Rhizobium sp. N324: one gene and its partners. The protein of the gene in region 3 interacts with the protein of the main gene of each other region in a pairwise test. Links are inferred from orthologs where the notes say so. Each region holds a gene or a part of one and is shown on either strand. Other genes may lie near its edges.

What was found. The genes of interacting proteins can lie anywhere in the genome.
Region 1: the proteins of dnaE (region 3) and dnaQ interact in binary tests that used the Escherichia coli proteins (3 or more experiments, as listed by UniProt). The link is inferred for Rhizobium sp. N324 from one-to-one orthologs.
Region 2: the proteins of dnaE (region 3) and AMK05_RS00840 interact in binary tests that used the Escherichia coli proteins (3 or more experiments, as listed by UniProt). The link is inferred for Rhizobium sp. N324 from one-to-one orthologs.

The regions. Positions count from the first base shown.
Region 1 is NZ_CP013630.1:977-7,964, reverse strand. Bases 2,724-5,722 are described here. They hold dnaQ (DNA polymerase III subunit epsilon), read right to left. Parts: upstream 4,585-5,722; coding sequence 3,862-4,584; downstream 2,724-3,861. Other genes in these bases: AMK05_RS00020 (shikimate dehydrogenase), read right to left, coding at 5,188-5,722; coaE (dephospho-CoA kinase), read right to left, coding at 4,577-5,188; secB (protein-export chaperone SecB), read left to right, coding at 3,313-3,795; AMK05_RS00040 (FxsA family protein), read left to right, coding at 2,724-3,211. In the rest of the region: AMK05_RS00060 (helix-turn-helix domain-containing protein), read right to left, coding at 1-171; AMK05_RS00055 (Smr/MutS family protein), read right to left, coding at 168-737; mltA (murein transglycosylase A), read right to left, coding at 737-1,876; AMK05_RS00045 (Tim44/TimA family putative adaptor protein), read right to left, coding at 1,869-2,573; more of AMK05_RS00040, read left to right, coding at 2,705-2,723; more of AMK05_RS00020, read right to left, coding at 5,723-6,045; AMK05_RS00015 (Maf-like protein), read right to left, coding at 6,038-6,637; AMK05_RS00010 (pyruvate, water dikinase regulatory protein), read right to left, coding at 6,671-6,988. UniProt on the Escherichia coli protein: DNA polymerase III is a complex, multichain enzyme responsible for most of the replicative synthesis in bacteria. The epsilon subunit contain the editing function and is a proofreading 3'-5' exonuclease.
Region 2 is NZ_CP013630.1:180,692-187,676, reverse strand. The notes cover bases 1,267-4,262. They hold AMK05_RS00840 (DNA polymerase III subunit gamma/tau), read left to right. Parts: upstream 1,267-1,823; coding sequence 1,824-3,701; downstream 3,702-4,262. Other genes in these bases: AMK05_RS00830 (MOSC domain-containing protein), read right to left, coding at 4,131-4,262; AMK05_RS00835 (YbaB/EbfC family nucleoid-associated protein), read left to right, coding at 3,722-4,045; AMK05_RS00850 (HIT domain-containing protein), read right to left, coding at 1,267-1,592. Outside these bases: AMK05_RS00860 (helix-turn-helix transcriptional regulator), read right to left, coding at 1-221; nudC (NAD(+) diphosphatase), read right to left, coding at 226-1,185; more of AMK05_RS00850, read right to left, coding at 1,182-1,266; more of AMK05_RS00830, read right to left, coding at 4,263-4,748; recombination mediator RecR, read left to right, coding at 4,806-5,411; AMK05_RS00820 (lytic murein transglycosylase), read left to right, coding at 5,627-6,898; AMK05_RS00815 (GNAT family N-acetyltransferase), read right to left, coding at 6,903-6,985. UniProt on the Escherichia coli protein: Part of the beta sliding clamp loading complex, which hydrolyzes ATP to load the beta clamp onto primed DNA to form the DNA replication pre-initiation complex.
Region 3 is NZ_CP013630.1:1,749,198-1,758,118, forward strand. Bases 2,631-6,647 are described here. They hold dnaE (DNA polymerase III subunit alpha), read left to right. Parts: upstream 2,631-2,949; coding sequence 2,950-6,447; downstream 6,448-6,647. Other genes in these bases: AMK05_RS08410 (L,D-transpeptidase family protein), read right to left, coding at 6,534-6,647. Outside these bases: AMK05_RS08390 (lipoprotein-releasing ABC transporter permease subunit), read left to right, coding at 1-1,170; AMK05_RS08395 (ABC transporter ATP-binding protein), read left to right, coding at 1,185-1,868; AMK05_RS08400 (DUF5680 domain-containing protein), read right to left, coding at 2,059-2,523; more of AMK05_RS08410, read right to left, coding at 6,648-7,790; AMK05_RS08415 (DNA polymerase IV), read right to left, coding at 7,882-8,921. UniProt on the Escherichia coli protein: DNA polymerase III is a complex, multichain enzyme responsible for most of the replicative synthesis in bacteria. This DNA polymerase also exhibits 3' to 5' exonuclease activity. The alpha chain is the DNA polymerase catalytic subunit.

The sequences.
Region 1 (6,988 bases), 1.7 Mb from region 3 along the record:
GTTGAAATAACCGGCGATGCGCTGCAGCAGATCGAACGTGGGCAAACCACGCTTGCCGTGTTCCAGCGCCGAGAGATAGGCGGGCGAGACATTCAGCGCTTCCGCCATCTCCTTCTGCGAGACACCCTTGCGCGCTCTCAGCCTGCGAACCGCCTCTCCGAAGGGCGTCATGGCCTTTCCCCATGCCGCCGCGACAGGCGAATGTAGAGCGCGCCCTCACCGCCATGATGCTGTGCGGCCGGCTCGTAGGAGGAAATCAGGTAGCGGAATTCCGGCTTCGAGAACCACAGCGGCACGGCCCGCTTCAACGCGCCGGCACTGCCCATCGAGCTGCCCTTGCCGGTAATGACCAAGACATGACGCAGGCCGCGCTCATGGGCGCGGATCAGGAAATCGAGCAGAATGACATGAGCCTCGCTCTGCACCAGGCCGTGCAGGTCGATCCGTGCTTCGAGAGCCAGCCGGCCCTTAGCGATCTTGCGCTTGACCGGCTTCTCCAGCGGATGATGCACGCCGGCCGGCGGTTTCGACGCGGAAGGCGCTGCCGGTTGCAGCGGCAAAGGCGCGGCGGACGCCTGCTTTCCGGCCTTCTGCTGTTCGGCGGCAGCTTCGGCCTCGACGAGAAAGGCATCGAGTTCATTCAACTCACCCGCCTTTTCAGGCATCGGCCGAGTGCTGCGGGCAACCTTGCCCCAGAGGATCCTCTCATCGGCGCTGAGTTTTCGATCCTTGGCCATCAGTCGAATCGTCCAGCGGCGGCCTTGGGAACAAGGATGGTGAAATCGGCGTCGTTGCGGACGGTGCCGGCCCTTTCTCCCGCGATGTCGCCCGAACCGGTGAAGATATCGCCGCGCGCCGGGCCGACGATCGCCGAGCCGGTATCAAGCGCCAGCATCAGCCGGCCGAAGGACCGGCCGTCATCGAGATGGGTGAGGCTTTCAGCGCGAATGAAAAAAGGAAAACCGAAGGTATGGATCAGCCGGTCGACGGCAAGCGAGCGGCCGGCGAGAAGCGGCACCTTGGCGGCGGCGATCGGGCCTGCCTGAAGATCGGCGGTTCGCGGGCTGGTAGCCCACGAGGGCGTCTCGCGGAAGAAGATATAAGAGCGGTTATGCCACAGCACCTCGTCGACGCGTTCGGGATTGCGCGCCAGCCAGGCGCGGATCGTCTGCATCGAGATGTCGGCGCGAGCAATCTCGCCTCGGTCGATCAGCAGCTTGCCGACCGCCGAGAAAGGATGGCCGGCCTTCGCCGCATAGGTGATGCGGCCGATACGGCCATCGCTGTAGCGCAAACGGGCCGCACCCTGCACATGCACGAAGAAGACGTCGACCTTCGACTTCGCCCAGGCGATTTCGAGGCCGCGGCCTTCGAGAAATCCCTGATCGATGGCGCGGCGATCCGGATAGGCAGCGATACGGCCATCATGCAGGCGGCCGAAAGCATAGGAATTGTCGAGCTCGGCGGGGCGATTGGCATCGTCGAGATCGATCAGATCGTCCGGGCGCCGATAGAAGGGGAAACGGAAAACCTCGTCCGGCCGCTCCGACACCTCGATCTCAGGTTCGTAAAAGGCGGTGACGAAGCCGGGATGGCCATCCTTGCGGCGGATCACGAAAGGCCGGCAATGCATCTCGAAGAAGGCGCGCGCCGATGCCTGCGATGACGGCGTGAAATCCTCGGCGGCCAGCAGAAGCGGAAGCAGATCTTCCGAGCTCAGGCCGAGCGATCCGGTGCGGTAGGGTTTGACATCGCTGATCTGGCGGCGGCAGCGTCGCATGACCTCAAAAAGGCCGGAGGGATCATCATCCTTCCAGCCTTCCAGAGTGTCGAAGCTTATGGCCTGCAGGACGAAGTCCGGCGCGTGGTCACTCATGTTCCGATTCGGTCGCCACGAGTTTCCAGTTCGGATCGCGCGAGCGGGTGTCGCGGGCGAAGGTCCAGAGGTCGTTGACCTCGGCGACGTTTTCGGCGTCGCCTTCGATCAGCACATCCGCCTTGTCGTAAGTGGCCGATATCAGCTGGCTGATGATGCGAACGGTGATCTGCGCTTCGCTGCCCTTCGTCTCGGCATGGGTGATTTCGGCCTTGTCGATGCCGACGAAGGTGGACTTCACTTTCTCGCCCCGGGTTTCGCGCTCGCCGATCGCCGCCTCGAAGCCGTCGTAGACTTCGCGCGACAGCAGGTTCTTCAGCGTTTTCCGGTCGCCGTCGGCATAGGCCATGACGATCATCTCGTAAGCCATGCGGGCGCCGTTCAGAAACTCCTTCGGGCTGAAGGCGGGATCGGCCTTGTTCAGCGCCCGCAGCGATTCGTTGAGCGGCGTTCCAGGTGCGGCGAAGGCATCGATGGCAGCGAAACGATCCTCATCCTCGCTCGTCGAATCGCGGCGCGGCAGGGTCACGACCTTGCCGGCATCGGCGGCTTCGGCCGGAGCCGCATCCCGCGGCGTATAGAGATCGCGCGGCGGCTTCTCATTTCCTGTGCGGCGCCCCAGCACGGAGCGGAGCTGAAAAAAAATCAGCACAGCCGCCACCAGGAAAAATAATGTGATGAAGTCGTTCGAACTCATATCGTATCGCAGCCGCCGTTAACATCTCTGATTTGTACTCCCATATAGTCTGCCTATACAGATGATTCAAATGATGGCTGGCATCTTCGCCGGCGCCAAGAGGAGACCGGCAAGCCCGGGACATGACGACCATGGGTTTTTCGATCCTGCCAGCTTTCATTCTGCTGCTGCCGCTCGCCGAAATTGCCGGTTTCGTCGTCGTCGGCCGGGCAATCGGATTGTGGCTGACGCTGGCGCTCGTCATGCTGGGCTTCGTTCTCGGGGTCGGTCTGCTGCGCCGGCAGGGCATCGGTATTTTGCGCCGCATGTCGAGCGAGGGACGAAACGGGGTTATGCCGGGGCGCGAGTTGCTGCGGCCGGCGATGAACGTCATCGCCTCGCTGCTGCTGATCATTCCCGGCTTCCTCACCGACATCATCGCGATCCTCATTCTCATCCCGCCGGTGCGCGAACTCGTCTGGCGGGCGATCGCCAAACGCTTCGTCGTCGTCAATGCCAAGGGCGGCTATTCTGCCGGCCCGCAACCCGATTTCCGCGACCGCAGGCCGAACTCGAAGGTGGTCGATCTCGACGATGAGGACTATCATAGGGAGCCGGACCGCAACTCGCCATGGTCGGGCAAACATCTCGGCGATTGAGGCGCTGCGGCCGATCAACGGCGCCAAGCGCCCAGGGTTGTAAGCCCTTCCCTGAAATGTTAGATGGCGGCACCATTCCCATGCCCCTCGAGGAAAAGCCAATGGCAGACGATAACAACAGCAACGGTGCGGCCAGCCCCACCCTCTCGATCCTTGCGCAATATACCAAGGATCTCTCCTTCGAAAATCCGGGCGCGCCGCGTTCGCTGCAGGCCCGCGACAAGGCGCCGACGATCAACATCAATGTGAACGTCAACGCCAACCCGCTTTCGGATACGGATTTCGATGTCGTGCTGTCGCTGAATGCCGAAGCCAAGGACGGCGACAAGACGGTTTTCCATGCCGAACTCACCTATGGCGGCGTCTTCCGCGTTGCTGGTTTCCCGCAGGAACACATGCTGCCGGTTCTCTTCATCGAGTGCCCGCGCATGCTTTTCCCCTTCGCCCGTCAGATCATCGCCGACGTGACCCGCAACGGCGGTTTCCCACCGCTGATGATCGACCCGATCGATTTCACCCAGATGTTCGCCCAGCGCGTTGCCGAAGAACAGGCGCGCGCCAAGGTCCAGGCCGTTCCGAACTGAGCGGATGTTTTTCTCTGAGATGCGGATGCCCGGGCAAGTCCCGGGCATTTTCAATTGAGGCCGGTTTTAATTCAAATTGGCGTATTTCGCCCAGATGCCTTTTTCGCCGAGCTTGGCGACGAGCGCCTCATGCGCCTGCGCCTCGGACTGGCTGAGACGAGGGGCAAGCGGGCGGGGCCGCTCGAGCACGGAGGCGATCACCACGTCGTCTTCCTCCGCCCCGTCGCCGCGACCGTTCTGAGCCGATGTAGCGGTCATACTCAGGCCGAATGCGGCCTGCCTGCCGCCGATCATCTCGATATAGACCTCGGCGAGCAGTTCGGAGTCGAGCAGCGCGCCGTGTTTGGTGCGGTGCGAATTGTCGATGCCGTAGCGCCGGCATAGCGCGTCGAGCGAATTCGGCCCCATCGGATGTTTGCGGCGCGCCATCGACAGCGTATCGATCACCTTTTCCGGCAGGATCGGTGGCAAACCGATCCGCGCCAGTTCGGCATTGATGAAGCCCATATCGAAGGTGGCGTTGTGGGCGATCCACTTGGCATCGCCGAAGAAGGCAAGGATTTCTTCGGCAACCTCCGCGAAAGGCTTCTTGTCCTTCAGGAATTCATCGGTGATACCGTGCACGGCGAGTGCATCCGGATGAACCTTCTGATCGCCGGGATTGATGAAGATATGGATCACGTTGCCGGTGGGGAAATGGTTGAAGAGCTCGATGCCGCCGATTTCGATGATGCGGTCGGCGCGGTTGTCGAGGCCGGTGGTTTCCGTATCGAAGATGATCTCACGCATTCCGGAAATCTCCCTTGGCAATCCGTATTTTCAGGTCGGCGATAATCTCGAGCACCCGTTCCTTGGTCTCGGCGAGACTGCGGCTGCTGTCGATCAGATAATCCGCCCTGCGCCGTTTTTCCGTGTCCGGTGTCTGGCGTGATAGAATCATCTCGAATTTTTCCTCGGTCATGCCTTCGCGCGCAAGCACCCTCTCTCGCTGAATCTGTGGACCGGCACTGACGACGACGACGACATCCACTCTTTCCCAGGCGCCGGTTTCGAAGAGCAGCGGAATATCGAGGACGACCATCTCGGCGCCGGCGGCGCGCTGCCGCTTCAGAAAGCCCGTCTCGCGTTTGCGAACCAGCGGATGGACGATCGCTTCGAGGCGTTTGAAGCCGTCGGGATCAAGCGCCAGCTGACGGCCGAGTTCATGGCGGTCGACGGTTCCGTCCTTCATCGTGCCGGGAAAGGCGGCATCCACCAGCGGTGCTGCCTCGCCGGCATAGAGATCGTGGACCACGGCATCCGAATCGTTCAGCGGGATTCCGGCCTCGGCGAAGAGTTTGCCCGCCGTCGATTTTCCCATACCGATGGAGCCGGTGAGACCGATCTTCAACATCAATGGGCTTCCATATCCGCGATGATCAGCGCGCGCAGCGCGGCGTCGACGGCCGGACGCTGGCCGAACCATTTTTCAAAACCCGGCACCGCCTGATGCAGCAGCATGCCGAGGCCGTCGACGGTGGAAAATCCCTGCGCCTGCGCCTGGGCCAGGATCGGCGTCTTCAAGGGGATATAAACGATATCGGTGACGACGGCGTCGGCTGCAAGCGGCGTGAAGTCGAGCTGGGGTGCGGCTTCGCCATCCATGCCGAGCGAAGTGGTGTTGATGAAGAGGCCGGCGCCTTTCATGACTTCTGCGAGTGCGGCGGCCGGATGGGCGAAAACTTTCGGACCGAAGCGATCGGCCAGTTCACGCGCCCGTTCGACGGTACGATTGACGACGTGGATCTCCCTGAAACCGCGATCGCGGACCGCCTGGATGATTGCCCGGCTGGCGCCGCCGGCGCCGAAGACGACCGCCGTGTCATACCGGTCCCAGCCCGGACGGCGTTCATCGAGATTGGCGGTGAAGCCGCGGCCGTCGGTGTTCGTCGCGTGCAGGGCCCCCTCCTCCAGCCAAAGCGTATTTGCGGCGCCGAGTTCGCGCGACAGCGCATCCGGTTTGTCGGCAAGCCGGAACGCCAGCTCCTTGTGGGGAATTGTGACATTGCCGCCGGCAAAGCCGGACCTGCCATCCTTCAGCGCCGCAATGAAATCGGCAAAGGCCTCGGGCGCCACTTCATGGGCGCGGTAGCTGCCTGGCAGGCCGAGCGTTTTCAGCCAGTATCCGTGGATCAGCGGTGAGCGCGAATGCTTGATCGGAAAGCCCGTGACAAACGCCTTCGGAACCAATGTTTCACGTGAATCACCCATCGATCGCTCCGAGTTCGCGCAATTTTTTTAAGAGAGGCAGCATCGGCAGGCCGAGAATGGTGAAATAGTCACCCTCGATTTTCTCGAAGAGCTGAATGCCCTCCCCCTCCAACTGATAGGCGCCGACGCTGGAAAGCGCCCTGTCGCCGACCCGCGCCAGATGCCGGGCGATGAATTCCGCCGTCAACGGCCGCATCGTCAGCTCGGCATGGGCGAGATGTTGCCATAAGGTTACGCCGTTGCTGACGATCGCGACGGCGCTGTTCAGCCGGTGGGTCACGCCGGAAAGCGCCTGAAGGTGGTTGGCGGCATCAGCCATATCGCGCGGCTTGTGGAAGACGCGATCGCCGAGCGACATCGTCTGATCCGAACCGATGACCAGTCTGTCTGGAAAACGGCTACTGACATCCTCGGCTTTGGCCTTGGCGAGCACGAGGGCCACCGCATCCGGTGTTGCGCCGGCTTTCTCAAGCGGCGCCTCGACCGCCCGTTCATCGATCCTTGCGGCATGCGCCTCAAAGGATAGACCGGCATTTTCCATCAGCATCCGCCGAAAGGGGCTCGACGATGCAAGGATGAGTTTCTGCGTCATGGGTTCCTCGATGGAGCGGCTGCCGGTCAGCGCTTAACGCAGCTTCGGCCGTAGGGCAACGATTGCCGCGGCGGTTTCTTCGATCGAGCGGCGGGTCACGTCGATCAGCGGCCAGTTATGGCGAGCGCAGAGCGAGCGGGCATATTTCAGCTCCTCGGAAATCGCGGCGCGATCGGTATAATGTTCACGATCGAAGCCATGCGTGGCGCCGAGGATGCGATTTTCGCGCACCTGGGAGATACGGTCGGTGGTGGCGATCAAGCAGACGATCAGCGGCTTGGTCGTGACGAACAGGCTTTCAGGCAACGGTACGCCATAGACGATCGGAATGTTTGCCGTCTTGATGCCGCG
Region 2 (6,985 bases), 1.6 Mb from region 3 along the record:
AACATCATCGGTGGCAGCATCAAGCCCGGCCTCAGCACGTAGCCGATCCCGGCTTCGCCTTCGATCATCGCCCCTTGGGCCTGCAGGCTGGCAATGTCGCGATAGAGCGTACGCAGGCTGACGCCGGTCTCCTCGGCAAGCACGGTGCCGGTCACCGGCCGCCGGTAACGCCGAAGCGTCTGGAGCAGCGTCAGCAGCCGTTCCGAGCGGGCGACCGGCATGGTGTTAGCGCTTCCACTCCACCCAGTCGCGCATCAGGCGGTGGGCGATCGCGCCTTTCGGCGGCGAGGCCTTGCCAGTCGCGCTCGGGCGTTCCAGCATCTCGATCGTTTCCTCGCGGGTGAACCAGCGGCAATCCTCGAGTTCGGTCTCGTCGCGGCTGATGTCGGTGGATTTCGCCTCGGCGTAACAGCCGATCATCAGCGAATGCGGCATCGGCCAGGGCTGCGAGGCGTGGTAGCGGATGCGGCCGGTGCGGATGCCCGATTCCTCCAGCGTTTCGCGGCGCACGGCGTTCTCGATGGTCTCGCCGGGTTCGACGAAGCCGGCGAGGCAGGAATACATGCCAGGTGCAAAATGCGGGCTGCGGCCGAGCAGGCAGAGGTCGCGGCTCTCGTCGATCGTCAGCATGATGACGACGGGGTCGGTGCGCGGAAAGATCATGTGTTCGCAGGCGGCGCAGACCCGCTTGTAGCCGCCGATGTGGATCTCCATCGCCGAGCCGCAGCGGCCGCAGAAGCGGTTGTCGCCATTCCAGCGGATGAGGCTCGCGGCCTGGGCGAATTCGCCGAGCAGCACCTCGTCGATCAGCATTTCGCGAAACAAAGTACGGCCGTCGGCAGGCTTGTAATGGCTGGCAAGATCGTCGACGTCGATGCCGACGGGGACGGCGAGCCGCGGCTCGCCCGATTTGCGGTAGCCGAGAAGCACGGTCTCGTCCCAATCCGGCTGCAATTCCTGCAGCTCGTAGCGGGCAAAAAGCGGATCGAGCACCTGGCCGTCATGCTTCAGCACCAGCCTGTCTCTGGCGAAGGCGAAGATATGCGTGCCGTCCCTTGCCAGCGCCTTTTCGACGGAGTGTTCGTCGCGATGCTCGGAATCGCGATTGAGGTCATTGGCGGCAAAAGCCGTGAGATTGCTGGGTTCGGGATGCGGCACATCCGAATCGAAAAGCGAATGACTCATGATGAAAGGGCTTCCCGCAGCTTCGCTATGAATTCGTCTCTCTTTCCGTCCTCGTAGGGTTCCGCGCGCCCGAACCCCCAGACGGGACCCGGCCAATTGGCGTCGCCTTCGAAGCGGGCAATGACATGAACATGAAGCTGGCGGACGATATTGCCAAGAGCCCCGACATTGATTTTTGCAGCACCGGTGATCTCTTTGAGCGCTTTGGCGACGAGGTCCGTCTCGAAGGCGAGCAGCACCTGGTCGAGCGGCGTCAGCTCGAAGATTTCGGTGATATCGGCCCGGCGCGGCACGAGAATGAGCCAGGGCCAGCGGGCATCCCTCGACAATCTGAGATCACAGAGGCCGGTGACCATGACGCTGGTGCTGTCGTTTTCCAGCCGGGGGTCGAGCACGAAACCGTTCAAAAGGCATTCCTCCCATGTTTTCCAACGACTAGCAGTTTTTTCGCATGTTGGCTTGCTTTTGATGACGATATTGCCGATATGTGCATCCGGGAGGTTGGTGGTGGACGAGCCACTCGCCAACCGGGTCAGGTCCGGAAGGAAGCAGCCCTAACGAGCCCGGCACGGGTCATCGTGCCAGCCTCCCACCTTCTCTCCACGAAGTGCCCGACGATCCGGGCGACAAGCAGGGCGATGAGCGACACCGAGCGACAATCAAAAGATGCCGCCTCGACGGGCACCGGATACCGGGTGCTGGCTCGCAAATACCGCCCCAAGGATTTCACGGACCTGATGGTCGGCCAGGAGCCGATGGTCCGCACCCTGACCAATGCCTTCGAGACCGGCCGCATCGCCCAGGCCTATATGCTGACCGGCGTGCGCGGCGTCGGCAAGACGACGACGGCACGCATCCTGGCGCGGGCGCTGAACTACAAGACGTCGGAGATCGACAAACCGACGATCGACCTTCGCACCCCCGGCGAGCACTGCCAGGCGATCATGGAAGGCCGGCATGTCGACGTGATCGAGATGGACGCGGCCTCCCATACCGGTATCGACGATATAAGAGAGATCATCGAGCAGGTGCGCTACCGCCCGGTTTCGGCGCGTTACAAGGTCTATATCATCGACGAAGTGCACATGCTCTCGACGCAGGCCTTCAACGGCCTGCTGAAGACGCTCGAAGAGCCGCCTGAGCATGTGAAATTCATCTTCGCCACCACCGAAATCCGCAAGGTGCCGATCACGGTGCTGTCGCGCTGCCAGCGCTTCGACCTGCGCCGCATCAGCGCGTCGGATCTCGTCGGGCTGTTTTCGACGATCGCCGCCAAGGAAGGCATCGAGGCCGAACCGGATGCGCTGGCAATGATCGCACGCGCGGCCGAAGGCTCGGCGCGCGACGGCCTGTCGCTGCTCGACCAGGCGATCGCCCATGGCGCCGGCGCCGTGCAGGCGGAAGCCGTGCGCGGGATGCTCGGCCTTGCCGACCGCGCCCGGATCGTCGATCTGTTCCAGCATGTCGTCAAGGGTGATGTGGCCGCAGCCCTCGGCGAATTTCAGAGCCAGTACGAGGCCGGCGCCAATCCGGTGGTGGTGCTGACCGATCTTGCCGATTTCACCCATCTGGTGACGCGGCTGAAATATGTGCCGGATGCGGCAAACGACCCTTCGCTCAGCGAAGTCGAGCGCACCAAGGCGGCGGAATTCGCCAAGGGCGTCGCGGTGACGACGCTGTCGCGCATCTGGCAGATGCTGCTGAAGGGCATTCCGGAAACGGAAGGCTCGTCGCGGACGGCGGGTGCGGCCGAAATGGTGCTGATCCGGCTCACGCATGCGGCGCATCTGCCGGCGCCCGAGGATGCAGCGCGGCGGCTTGCCGAATTTTCCGCCGACAATGCCGGCCCGCGGCCCGCCTCCCCGCCTTCCGGCAATGGCGGCGGCGGCACGCGCGTTCCCTATCAAAGCAGCGTCGCGGCGCGCGCGCCGGAAATCGCGCCCGGCAAGCCGCAGGCGTCCGCGCCGGTGGCGATGCTGCGCGCCGTGCCCAGCAGCCAGCCGGAGACCATGCCAGTCGGCCGGATCGAGACGAAACCGGCGGAGACACCGAAGCCGCTCGTCCCGGTCAATTCGATCAGTGATATCGTCGATCTCGCCGCCGAAAAACGGGACGTCAAGCTGAAGGCACTGGTGCGCAACTTCGTGCGGCCCGTCCGCATCGAATCCGGGCGGCTGGATGTGAACCTCACCGAGGGCGCACCGGGCACGCTGCTGAACGAGCTTGCCGTCAAACTGAAGGAATGGACGGGCATCCACTGGATCGTCAGCACCAGCCGCGAAGAAGGCGGACCGACGATGGTGGAGGCGGAAGCCAAGGCACAGCAACAGCGCGTCAGCGATGCCCGCCAGGACCCGGATGTCGCGGCGATCCTGGCGCAGTTTCCGGGCGCCAAGATCATCGACGTGCGCGTCAGGGCGCCGACGCCCGAGGAAGAAGCGGAAGAGGCGACGCCGCCTGCCGCCGCCGAATCGGAAGACGGTGATATCCTGCCCGGCGACGATATAGAATTCTGATTTCAAGAAGGAGCGAGACGATGCGCGACATCATGGGCATGATGGGCAAAGTCAAGGAAATGCAGGCCAAGATGGAGCAGATGCAGGCGGAGATCGCCGAGCTCACGGCCGAAGGCAAGGCGGGCGGCGGCCTCGTCACCGCCGTCATCTCGGGCAAGGGCGAGCTGAAGAGCCTGAAGATCGACCCGTCGCTGTTCAAGGAAGACGATGTCGAGATCCTCGAGGACCTGATCGTCGCCGCCCACAAGGACGCCAAGGACAAGGCCGAGGCGCTCGCCGCCGAAAAGACCAAGGCACTGACCGCCGGCCTGCCGATTCCACCCGGTTTCAAGCTGCCGTTCTGACAGCCGGCGATTCAATCTTTACTTTCACCACTGTTGCGATGGACGATGTAACAATCGCGTTCGCGACGCACCGGCAAGCCTGCGCCTACCGTTGCGCGTCAAGCATCGCGCGCAACTTGTAGTGAATAGGAGCAGCGAGATATCGCGCCCGGTCCGCCTCCGAAAGCCGTCGGCCAAAAGTTTCCATCAGTTCCGCCATTGTGACTTTTTCGCCGGGAAAGGACTGATGCTCCACCGGCATTCCGGCTTCGGCGACGCCGCCGCGGATGACGCGACAATAGATGCCGGGACGGGCGGCCACGGTATAACGTTTGACGAATTTCGGATCGGCCATCCTGGCGGCGAAGGTGGCGCAGGGAATGCGGCAGGCGCTGACCTCGAGGACGAGATCGCCTGAGACGAACCGGTCGCCGACGGCAACGTCGCGATTGTCGAGGTCTGAGATCACCATGTTTTCGCCGAACGTGCCTGACTCGTACGGACGGCCGAGTTGCTGCGTCCACCAATCGAGCGTCAGCGATCCCTCGATATAGACGGCCTGGTCGACGCCGCCATGGTGTTTGCGGTTGCAGATGGCATCGCCGACCAGCCCTTCGGCATCGATCATCACCGCGCCGTTGACGGCATGTTTGAAGATGCCGGTCTTGTAGCTCTTGCCCGGCAGCCGTTCCGGATTGCCGATGCATAGCGCCTGGATTTTCATGGGACGGCCGATCCTTCCGCGATTCCGTTTTCGCTGCATATCAGTTAAGAACGGCGCATGGCAAAACGAGTCACCGGCCCCGAAATCGAAAAACTCATCCAGCTTCTGGCAAAGGTGCCGGGCCTCGGGCCGCGCTCGGCGCGCCGGGCTGCACTGCACCTTATCAAGAAGAAGGACCAGTTGCTGGGGCCACTGTCGAATGCGATGGGCGAGGCTTACGACAAGGTGAAGATCTGCTCGCGCTGCGGCAATGTCGATACCGTCGATCCCTGCACCGTCTGCACCGACACGCAGCGCGATCAATCCATCATCATCGTCGTCGAAGACGTCTCCGACCTCTGGGCGCTGGAGCGGGCCGGCGCGATGAACGCCGCCTATCACGTGCTCGGCGGCACGCTGTCGCCGCTCGACGGGATCGGGCCCGACGATCTGAATATTCGCGGCCTGATCGACCGGATCGGCGAAGGCGGCATCCGGGAGCTGATCATCGCGGTCAACGCCACCGTCGAGGGACAGACGACCGCGCATTACATCACCGACCAATTGCAGGGGCTTGAGGTGAAGATCACCCGGCTGGCGCATGGCGTGCCGGTCGGCGGCGAACTCGATTATCTCGACGAGGGCACGCTGGCGGCGGCCCTTCGGGCGCGGACGGTGATATGAGGGATTTGTATATGTCGAAAGATACCCCCCTCTGCCCTGCCGGGCCCGGGGTCGAGCCGCGGGTCTCGACCCGTCCTTCGGACCCCCACAAGGGGGGAGATCGGCAAGTTTCACCGGCGTCGCGAAATCTTGACCGCGTGCCAGGCGGCGGCGATCTGCAGCGTTTGGTTCGGACGAGAGGGTGCCCCCAGCCGATCTCCCCCCTTGTGGGGGAGATGTCCGGCAGGACAGAGGGGGGTGTTCCACGACGGCTGCGGATACTCGCATTGGCGATAATGACCGCCGTCCTCCCTCTCCCCTCATATGCAGCCCCTTCGAAAGCCGACGTCGAGGCGCAGTTCGAGACCTGGGTGCAGAAGGATCTCTGGCCCGAGGCGAAAGCGAACGGTATTTCCGAGAAGACCTTCAAGGCGGCCTTCTCCGGCATTGAGCTGAACTGGAACCTGCCCGATCTCGCCCCGCCTGGTTTCCCGCCACCGAAGGAGCAGAAGCAGACGCAGGCGGAGTTTTCCTCGCCCGGTCCCTATTTCAACGAGGACCATCTGAAGAGGCTTGCCGCAACCGGGCGCGGCTTTGCCGCGCAATATGGCTCGACGCTGAAGCGGATCGAGAAGACCTATGGCGTGCCGGGCTCGATCGTGCTGGCCATCTGGGGCCGGGAGACCGGCTTCGGCGCTGCGAAGATCCCGAATCCGGCGATCGAGGTGCTGGCGACCAAGGCCTTCATGTCGACGCGCAAGGAGATGTTCCGCACCGAACTGATGGCGGCGCTGCATATTCTCGACGGCGGCGACGTGACGCCTGCCGAGTTCAAGGGTTCGTGGGCCGGCGCGCTCGGCCAGCCGCAGTTCATGCCGACGAGCTATCTGAAATATGCGGTCGATTTCGACGGCGACGGCCACCGCAATATCTGGACTTCGGTGCCGGATACGCTTGCCTCGATCGCCAACTATCTGGTCAAGAAGGGCTGGCAGCGCGACCGCGACTGGGGCTTCGAGGTGTCGATACCAGCGGCGGTCTCCTGCGCCCAGGAGGGGCCGGATCTGGCAAAGCCGCTGTCGCACTGGGCCTCGCTCGGCATCGACCGCATCTCCGGCAAGGGCTTTCCCGCCGGCGAGCTAAAAGCGCAAAGCATGATGCTGGTGCCGGCCGGCCGTGACGGGCCCGAATTCATCGTCACGCCGAATTTCTATATCATCAAGGAATATAATAATTCCGATCTCTACGCGCTCTATATCGGCAATCTCGCCGATCGGATCGCCTATAATGGCGGCGCCTTTCAAGGCCGATGGGGCGATGTCGGCAAGATGCTGCGCTCCGATGTCGCCGCCATGCAGAAGGCGCTGGAGCGGCAGGGCTACGATGTCGGCGGCCCCGACGGCCTGCCGGGTTACAAGACCCGGCGTTCGATCGGTGAATGGCAGGCGAAGAACGGCATGACGCCGACCTGCTTTCCCGAGGCGACGATGAAGGGCAAGCTGAAGTAGTTGTTCAGAGCGTGCGCTTCAGCCCTTCGTGGCTCGCCACGAAACCGAGCCTCTCGTAGAAGCGAATCGAATCCGCCCGCGTCTTGT
Region 3 (8,921 bases):
GCCGGCTTCTCCTTCGTCGGCATCATGCTCGGCGTTGCGACGCTGATCATCGTCATGGCCGTCATGAACGGCTTCCGCACCGAGCTCGTCTCGCGCATCCTCGGCATCAACGGCCATATGATCGTTCAGCCGTCCGATGGCCCCTTCACCGATTATGCCGACCTTTCCAGCCGGCTCGCTGCCGTACCGGGGGTGAAGATGGCGCTGCCTTTGGTGGAAGGCCAGGTGCTCGCCTCCGCCCAGGCCGGCGGTAGCACCGGCGCTCTGGTGCGCGGCGCCCGCGCCGAGGACCTGACCAAGCTCAAGACGATCTCCGGAAACATTAAATCCGGCGATATGGTGGGTTTTGCCTCCGGGCAGGGCGTGCTGATCGGTACCGGCATGGCCAACCAGCTCGGCCTGAACGTCGGCGACCTTATCACGCTGACGTCGCCGGATGGTGACATTACGCCGATGGGAGTCAGCCCGCGCGTCAAGTCCTACAAGATCTCCGGCCTCTTCGAGATCGGCATGTCGGAATATGATTCCTCGATCATCTTCATGCCGCTGGAGGAATCGCAGCTCTTTTTCAATGCCGAGGGACTGGTGCAGTCGATCGAGCTTTTCGTCGATCACCCCGACGACATCGACGCTCTGAGACCGAAGGTGGAAGAGGCGGCTGGCCGCCAGATCAACCTCACCGACTGGCGCCAGCGCAACCAGACCTTCTTTTCGGCGCTGCAGGTCGAGCGCAACGTCATGTTCATGATCCTGACGCTGATCGTGCTTGTCGCGGCGCTGAACATCATCTCCGGCCTGATCATGCTGGTGAAGGACAAGAGCAGCGATATCGCCATCCTGCGCACCATGGGCGCCAGCGCCGGTGCGATCATGCGCATCTTTTTCATGACCGGCGCTGCGATCGGCATCGTCGGCACCATGGCCGGCGTGCTGCTTGGTGTGCTCGTCTGCGTCAACATCGAATCCATCCGCCAGTTCTTCTCCTGGATTTCAGGCACGGTGATCTTCAATCCGCAGGTCTATTTCCTCAGTCAGTTGCCGGCCGAGATGCAGCTCAGCGAAACCATCTCGATCGTCGTCATGGCGCTGACGCTCTCCTTCATCGCGACGATCTTCCCGGCCTGGCGCGCCTCCAGGCTCGATCCGGTGCAGGCCCTGCGCTACGAATAAGGAATGCCGCCTTCATGAAACGCAACGTCGTTCTCAAGCTTACCGGCGTCGAGCGCCATTACGGGCAGGGTGATACGCTGCTCCCGATCCTGAAGAGCGTGGATTTCTCGCTGTCGAAGGGCGAGATCGTCGCTCTCGTCGCTCCCTCCGGCACCGGCAAGTCGACCCTGCTGCATCTTGCAGGCCTCTTGGAACATCCCGATGGCGGTGAAGTCACGATCAACGGCCATGCCTGCAACGGCCTGAGCGATGAGAAACGCACCGCCATCCGCCGCAGCGAAATCGGCTTCGTCTACCAGTTCCACCACCTGCTGCCGGAATTTTCCGCACTCGAAAATATCATGATGCCGCAGCTGATCGCCGGGCTGGCCTGGAAGGAAGCCGGCGAACGGGCCGGCCAGCTTCTCGATTATATGCGCATCGGCCATCGTGGCGCCCATCGCCCCGGCGAGCTTTCCGGTGGCGAGCAGCAGCGCGTTGCGATTGCCCGCGCCGTCGCCAATGCGCCGAGCTTGCTTCTTGCCGATGAGCCGACCGGCAATCTCGACCCGGAAACGGCAAGCTACGTCTTCGATGCGCTGGAGGCGCTGGTGCGCCAGTCCGGCCTCGCGGCCCTCATTGCCACCCACAATCACGAGCTCGCCCGCCGCATGGACCGGCGCGTGACGATCTCGGATGGCAAGGTCGTCGATTTCTAATGCATGTCGCCCGGAAGTGTACAGCGGTTCCGGGATAACGAGATGCATAAAAACAACTTCTAATGCATGTCGCCCGGAAGTGTGCAGCGGTTCCGGGATAAGACATGCATAAAAACAACCAGCGAGAGCATGATGCCGAAAAGTGTGTGCGGTTTTCGGGTAACATCATGCTCCAATATGTGGCTTGCAATCAGGGAATGACCAGCCCGCCGCGATAATCGAGCATATAGGCCTTCCGGCCCTCGACCATGATGCATTCATTGCCGCTGAACCGCTCGCAGTTCCCTTCGCTGCGATCGAGATAGCGGCCGAGCGGGTGGTGGAATTCCATTCCGCCGAGAAAGCGCCCCTGCCGATACATGGTTGAAAGTGCTGCCTTGATCACCGCACCGGCGGCAGCGCCGTCGATGACCTCCGGCGCGACGATCCAGCCGAAATAATTCATCACCCAGACGGGCTCGCCGGCAAACCAGACAACCTCCTGTCCGGCGAAATCGGTGCCGCCGAAGTAACTGTCGAGATAGCGCCAGTCGCCGCGCTCATAGCCGATATCGTGGGCGCCTGGCCGGCAGGGCGCGCGCGGCACGCCGCCGCCGACATAGGTGGCAGCCTTGGCCTCCACGATGAATTCATTGAGCATGGCGATGTCGAGCATGATGCCGTTCTCCTCTCGGCTGGATGCTGGCAAATATCCTGCGGCATGTAAAGAACAAAAGTAGAACAAATTCGGAAGCAAGGGGGCGCCGCGAGAGGCGGTCTGGTGTTCCCGCAGCATGTCCGAGCTGGTTTTCAAGCACAAAAACGAAGGAAAAGATTCCTGTTGACAACGGAACATACATCGAACAAATTGAAAACATAACGAGTAAAGGAGAGCCAAATGACTGACATGATCCGTGATATCGCAGCATTCACCTCCATCGCAATGTTCGTTGCCAGCTTCTCGCTGATCGTCATGGCGATCTAAAGTTTTCAGGGGACCGCATGGCAAACATGCGGTCCGGACGCGGGACTTCTTCTGGACATCATCGCCCTCTATGCCGACAATGCGTCCGATTCATTCGGGTGATTGGGAAGGCATGACATGGCGGATACGGCAAAGGGTTCAACGGGTGAGGCGACCGGCGGCACGCCGGGCTTCATCCACCTGAGGGTCCACTCCGCCTATTCGCTTCTCGAAGGCGCTTTGCCGCTGAAGAAGATCCTTTACAAGGCGACCGGCGACAGCCAGCCGGCGATCGCCATCACCGACACCAACAATCTGTTCATCGCGCTGGAATTCTCTCAGAAGGCGATGGACGAAGGCCTGCAGCCGATCATCGGCTGCCAGGTCTCGATCGACATGGAAGACGGGCTGGAAACGGAAAAGCGCGGCGGCCAGCAGGCGCTGGTCAAGCTCCCGTCGATCGTTCTTCTCGCCGCCACGGATGCCGGTTACGAACGGCTGGTCGATCTCGTCAGCCGCGCCTATCTCGGCGGTGAAAGCAACCAGACGATCCATATCCGTGCCTCCTGGCTCGAGGAGACCGGCACCGAAGGGCTGATCGCGCTGACCGGCGCCCTGACCGGGCCGGTCGACGCGGCGATCCGGGAGGGCCATACCGCGCAGGGGGAGGCCCGGCTGCTGGCGCTGAAACGTCTCTTCGGCGACAGGCTCTATGTCGAATTGCAGCGGCATGGCACCTATGACAAACGCCACGAGCAGAAGATCGTCGGCCTCGCATATACCCATGACCTGCCGCTGGTCGCGACCAACGAGGCCTTCTTTCCCACACGCGACGATTACGACGCCCATGATGCGCTGATGGCGGTCGCCCACAATGCCATCGTCTCCGACGACAGCCGCTTTCGCCTGACCCCGGACCATTATCTGAAGAGCCGGGCGGAGATGGCCAAGCTCTTCGCCGATCTGCCGGAAGCGCTGGAGAACACGATCGAGATCGCCAGGCGCTGTTCCTTCGTGCTGAAGACGCGAAAGCCGATCCTGCCGCGCTTCACCGGTGCGACCGACGATGCCGAGGAGGCCGAACGCGCCGAGGCGAGCGAACTGCGCCGCCAGGCTGTGGAAGGGCTGGACATGCGGCTTGCAACGCTCGGCATGTCGCCGGGTTACGAGGAGAAGGAATATCGCGAGCGGCTGGATTTCGAACTCAGCGTCATCGAACGCATGCGTTTTCCCGGTTACTTCCTGATCGTTGCCGACTTCATCAAATGGGCCAAGCAGCACGACATTCCGGTCGGTCCCGGCCGCGGTTCGGGCGCAGGTTCCCTGGTCGCCTACGCTTTGACGATCACCGACGTCGATCCGCTGCGGTTTTCGCTGCTGTTCGAACGCTTCCTCAATCCGGAACGCGTCTCGATGCCGGACTTCGACATCGACTTCTGCCAGGATCGCCGCGAAGAGGTGATCCGCTACGTCCAGGCCAAGTATGGCCGCGAGCAGGTGGCGCAGATCATCACCTTCGGTTCGCTGCAGGCGCGCGCCGCCCTTCGCGACGTCGGCCGCGTGCTGGAGATGCCCTACGGCCAGGTCGACAAGATCTGCAAACTGGTGCCGAACAACCCGGCCAATCCGACGCCGCTCTCCAAGGCGATCGAGGAGGAGCCGAAGCTGCAGGAGGAAGCGGCGAAGGAGCCGGTCGTCGCGCGCCTGCTCGACATTGCCCAGAAGATCGAGGGGCTCTACCGCCATGCCTCGACCCATGCCGCCGGCATCGTCATCGGCGACCGCCCACTGTCAAAACTGGTGCCGATGTACCGCGATCCGCGCTCCGACATGCCGGTCACCCAGTTCAACATGAAGTGGGTGGAGCAGGCAGGTCTCGTCAAATTCGACTTCCTCGGCCTGAAGACGCTGACGGTGCTGAAGGTCGCGGTCGATTTCGTCGCCAAGCTCGGCATCAAGGTCGATCTTGCGGCCATTCCGCTCGACGACAAGAAGACTTACGAGATGCTGTCGCGCGGTGAGACGGTCGGCGTGTTCCAGGTGGAAAGTGCCGGCATGCGCAAGGCGCTGATCGGCATGAAGCCGGACTGCATCGAGGACATCATCGCGCTGGTGGCGCTCTACCGCCCGGGCCCGATGGAGAACATCCCGACCTACAATGCCCGCAAGCACGGGGACGAAGAGCTGGAATCGATCCATCCGATGATCGACCACCTGCTCAAGGAAACCCAAGGCGTCATCGTCTACCAGGAACAGGTGATGCAGATCGCCCAGGTCCTGTCCGGCTACTCGCTTGGAGAAGCCGATCTTCTGCGCCGCGCCATGGGCAAGAAGATCAAGGCGGAGATGGACCAGCAGCGCGAACGCTTCGTGGTCGGCGCCGTCAAGAACGGCGTATCGAAGCCGCAGGCCGACAATATCTTCGAACTGCTGGCGAAGTTCGCCAATTACGGCTTCAACAAGTCGCATGCCGCTGCCTACGCCATCGTCTCCTACCAGACGGCCTATATGAAGGCGCATTATCCGGTCGAATTCCTCGCCGCCTCGATGACGCTCGACATGTCCAACACCGAAAAGGTCAACGATTTCCGCCAGGATGCCAAGCGCCTCGGCATCGAGGTGATCGCCCCCTCGGTGCAGACCTCCTTCCGCCATTTCCAGACCGGCGACAACCGCATCTATTATGCGCTCGCCGCCCTCAAGGGGGTCGGCGAATCCGCCGTCGACCATATCGTCGAGGTGCGTGGCGACAAGCCCTTTGCCGGCATCGAGGATTTCTGCCTGCGCATCGATCCGCGCCAGGTCAATCGCCGTGTCTTGGAAAGCCTGATCTTTGCCGGCGCCTTCGATTGTTTCGGCACCGACCGCGCCCAGCTTTCAGCCGGCCTCGACCGTATCCTCGGTTATGCCCAGCGCGCCCAGGAGAACAAGCTGAGCGGCCAGTCGGACATTTTCGGCAGCACTCTGACCTCGGGGCCTGAAAAAATTTCCCTGCCGCCGTTTTCGCCCTGGCTTGCCTCCGAGAGATTGCTCAAGGAATTCCAGGTGCTGGGCTTCTATCTCACCGCCCACCCGCTCGATTCCTACAACAACATCCTGCAGAAGATGCGGGTGCAGACCTTTGCCGAATTTTCCCAGGCGATCAAACAGGGCGCCTTCAATGCGCGCCTCGCCGGAACGGTCATTTCGAAGCAGGAGCGCAAGACCCGCACCGGCAACAAGATGGGCATCATCGTCTTTTCCGATTCCTCCGGCCAGTTCGAGGCGGTGCTGTTTTCGGAAATGCTCAACCAGTATCGCGACGTGCTGGAGTCGGGAAAATCCTTCGTGCTGACCGCGACGGGGGAGGAGCGGCCGGAGGGCATCGGCCTGCGCATTCAGACGATCCAGTCGCTGGAGGAAAAATCGCTGCAGATGCAGAAGGCGCTGCGCGTCTATGTCAGAGATTCCGGGCCGCTGAAGATGGTCGCCGGCCATCTCAACGCCAAGGGCGACGGCCTCGTTTCCTTCATCGTCATCAAGGAGGATGGCAAACGCGAGGTGGAAGTGGCGCTGGCGGAGAAATACCGCATCACCCCTGAGATCGCCGCCGCGCTTCGCGCCGCCCCCGGCGTCGTCGATGTCGAGCTTGTCTAAGGGCAATGCGCCTTACCATAGGTTACGCACTTCACCCTGGGTGATGGTTGTCATCCCAGGGTGATGGTTTATCGCCCCGGGAATCATCAACCCCTTGTGATGGTGATGAAATCCGTGCCTTCGCCGGTCTCCCGGCCGAGGCCGGTATCGGAGATCGTCAGCGTCGAGCCGGGCGCGATCAGCGCCTCGATCCTGCGGCGGGTCTCGTCGGGGATCGTGATGCGGCTGAGCGACCGGGCGATCGGCCTGCCGCTGACGATCGAGCTTTCCTGATTGGTGACGCCGAGCCGCTTCATCGTCTCGCGGGAGAGATTGTTTTCCAGCGTGATGCCGAGCCAATCCGCCGTACCGGCATTTTCATCGAGTGCATGCAGCGTGAAGAAATGCGTGCCGAGCGCCAGTCCCGGATCGGCAATCGTCACCGGGGCTTCGAAGATCGGCTTGAACGCCTGGCGCACCATGATGACGCCGTTTGGCGGTTCACCCCTGCCGGTCGCCGCATAGACGGATTTGAGCAGCGTGTCGGAGACCAGGCTCCTGTCGCCGGCAAATTCCGCCGGCCGCAGCGTCTTGAAAGACTTGATCGCCTGCACGGTCGACGGCCCGAGCAAGCCGTCCGGATCGCCGGCGGAAAAGCCGAGCTGGTTGAGCAGGGTCTGGATGTCGATCACCGTCTCGCGCAGCGTGCGGCGGGTGATCAGCATGCTGATCGGCTCGGACGGCGGTTCGGCCTCGGGCGTTGCAACCAGCGGCGCTGCCGGCATCGGCATCGCAGCCGTGTCGTTCATCGCCACCTGCACCGGTGTCCCTGCGCTGTCGGGCATCGAGGGTCGCAGTTCGACATCCGAAAGCAGCAGCATCGGCGCCGGCGCCTGCGGATGGAAAAGGGTTGGATGGTCGATCGGCTGCGGCACCACTTCGCCGTTGCTGATGATGACGGGAATACCGGGCTCGGTCATCCCGTAAAGCTTTTTTGCAAAAGTACCGGGCATGCGCACGCAGCCATGCGAGGCCGGATAACGCGGCACGGAATTGGATTCGTGCAGCGCAATGCCCGACCATGTCAGCCTTTGCATGAAGGGCATCGGCGCGTTCGAATAGAGATTGGATTCGTGGTACTTCTGCTTTTCCAGCACCGAGAAGATGCCGCTCGGCGTCGTGTGCCCGTCCTTGCCGGTCGAGACTTTCGAAGTCGCGACGACCTCGGTGCCGTCATAGACCGCAAGCGACTGCTTGTCCTTCGAGACGATGATCTGCAGCGTGCGCGCATCCGCCGCAAGAGCAGGGTGCACGAGTGCGGTGGCCGACAGCAAGCCGAGGCCGAAGACAAGACGCGAGAACATGATAGCCAACCATACGCAATACTGGCCGGCACATTATGGGACGAAGTTTAAGGAAGATTTTATAGGCCGCGCGGCGCGCACGGCTCACGCTTTAGTGATTGCGTTTGCCGCTGCCGAAGGTGTAGCCGGTTTCGACAGTGTTCTTGCCGAACTTGTCGCGCAGCTTGTCCATCGCCGCTTCGGCCGCCGCCCGCCGGCCCGACTGCCGGTCGATGAGATCGGGCGGATCGGCGCGGGCGGCATCGCCGAGATCGCTGACGCCGATGCCGAGCAGCCGGAACTTTGTGCCGTCGGTCTCTTTTTCGAGAAGCTCGAGCCCGATGAGAAAGATCCGGTCGGTAAGCTGGGTCGGGTCTTCGAGCTTGCGGTTGCGCGTCCGTATCTTGAAGTCGGCGGTCTTCATCTTCAGGACCACGGTCTGGCCGGCGATGTCGCTTTTCTTCAGCCGCCAGGAGACTTTTTCCGAAAGATTGCGCAGGATCGGCACCAGATCGTCATAGCGCCAGATATCTTCGAAGAAGGTGGTCTCGGATGAAACGCTCTTGGCTGCATCGTTGAGATGCACTTCACGGTCGTCGATCCCGCGCGACAGCCGGGCGAGCCGCTGGCCGATGCTGCCGTAACGGCGCATCAGATCGTTCTCCTCCATCTGCTGCAACTGGCCGATGGTGCGGATGCCATCCGCCTCCAGCGTCGCCGCAAAGGCCTTGCCGACGCCCCAGATCGTGGTGACCGGACGCGGCGCCAGGAACTCGACGGCTTCTTCGCGGCCGATGACGGAAAAGCCACGCGGTTTCTGCAGGTCAGAGGCGACCTTGGCGAGGAATTTGCAATAGGAAAGCCCGACCGAAACGCTGATGCCGATCTCCTTTTCGACCCGGCGGGCGAATTTGGCGAGCGTGCGCGCCGGCGGGTCGTGATGCAGCCTCTCGGTGCCGCCAAGCTCCAGGAAGGCCTCGTCGATCGACAGCGGCTGCACCAGCGGCGTCAGATCCTGCATCATGGCGCGCACCTGCCGCCCGACCCGGACATATTTCTCCATGTCGGGCCGAATGACGATCGCCTGGGGGCATGCTTCCAGCGCCTTGAACATCGGCATCGCCGAACGCACGCCGTGGATGCGGGCGATAT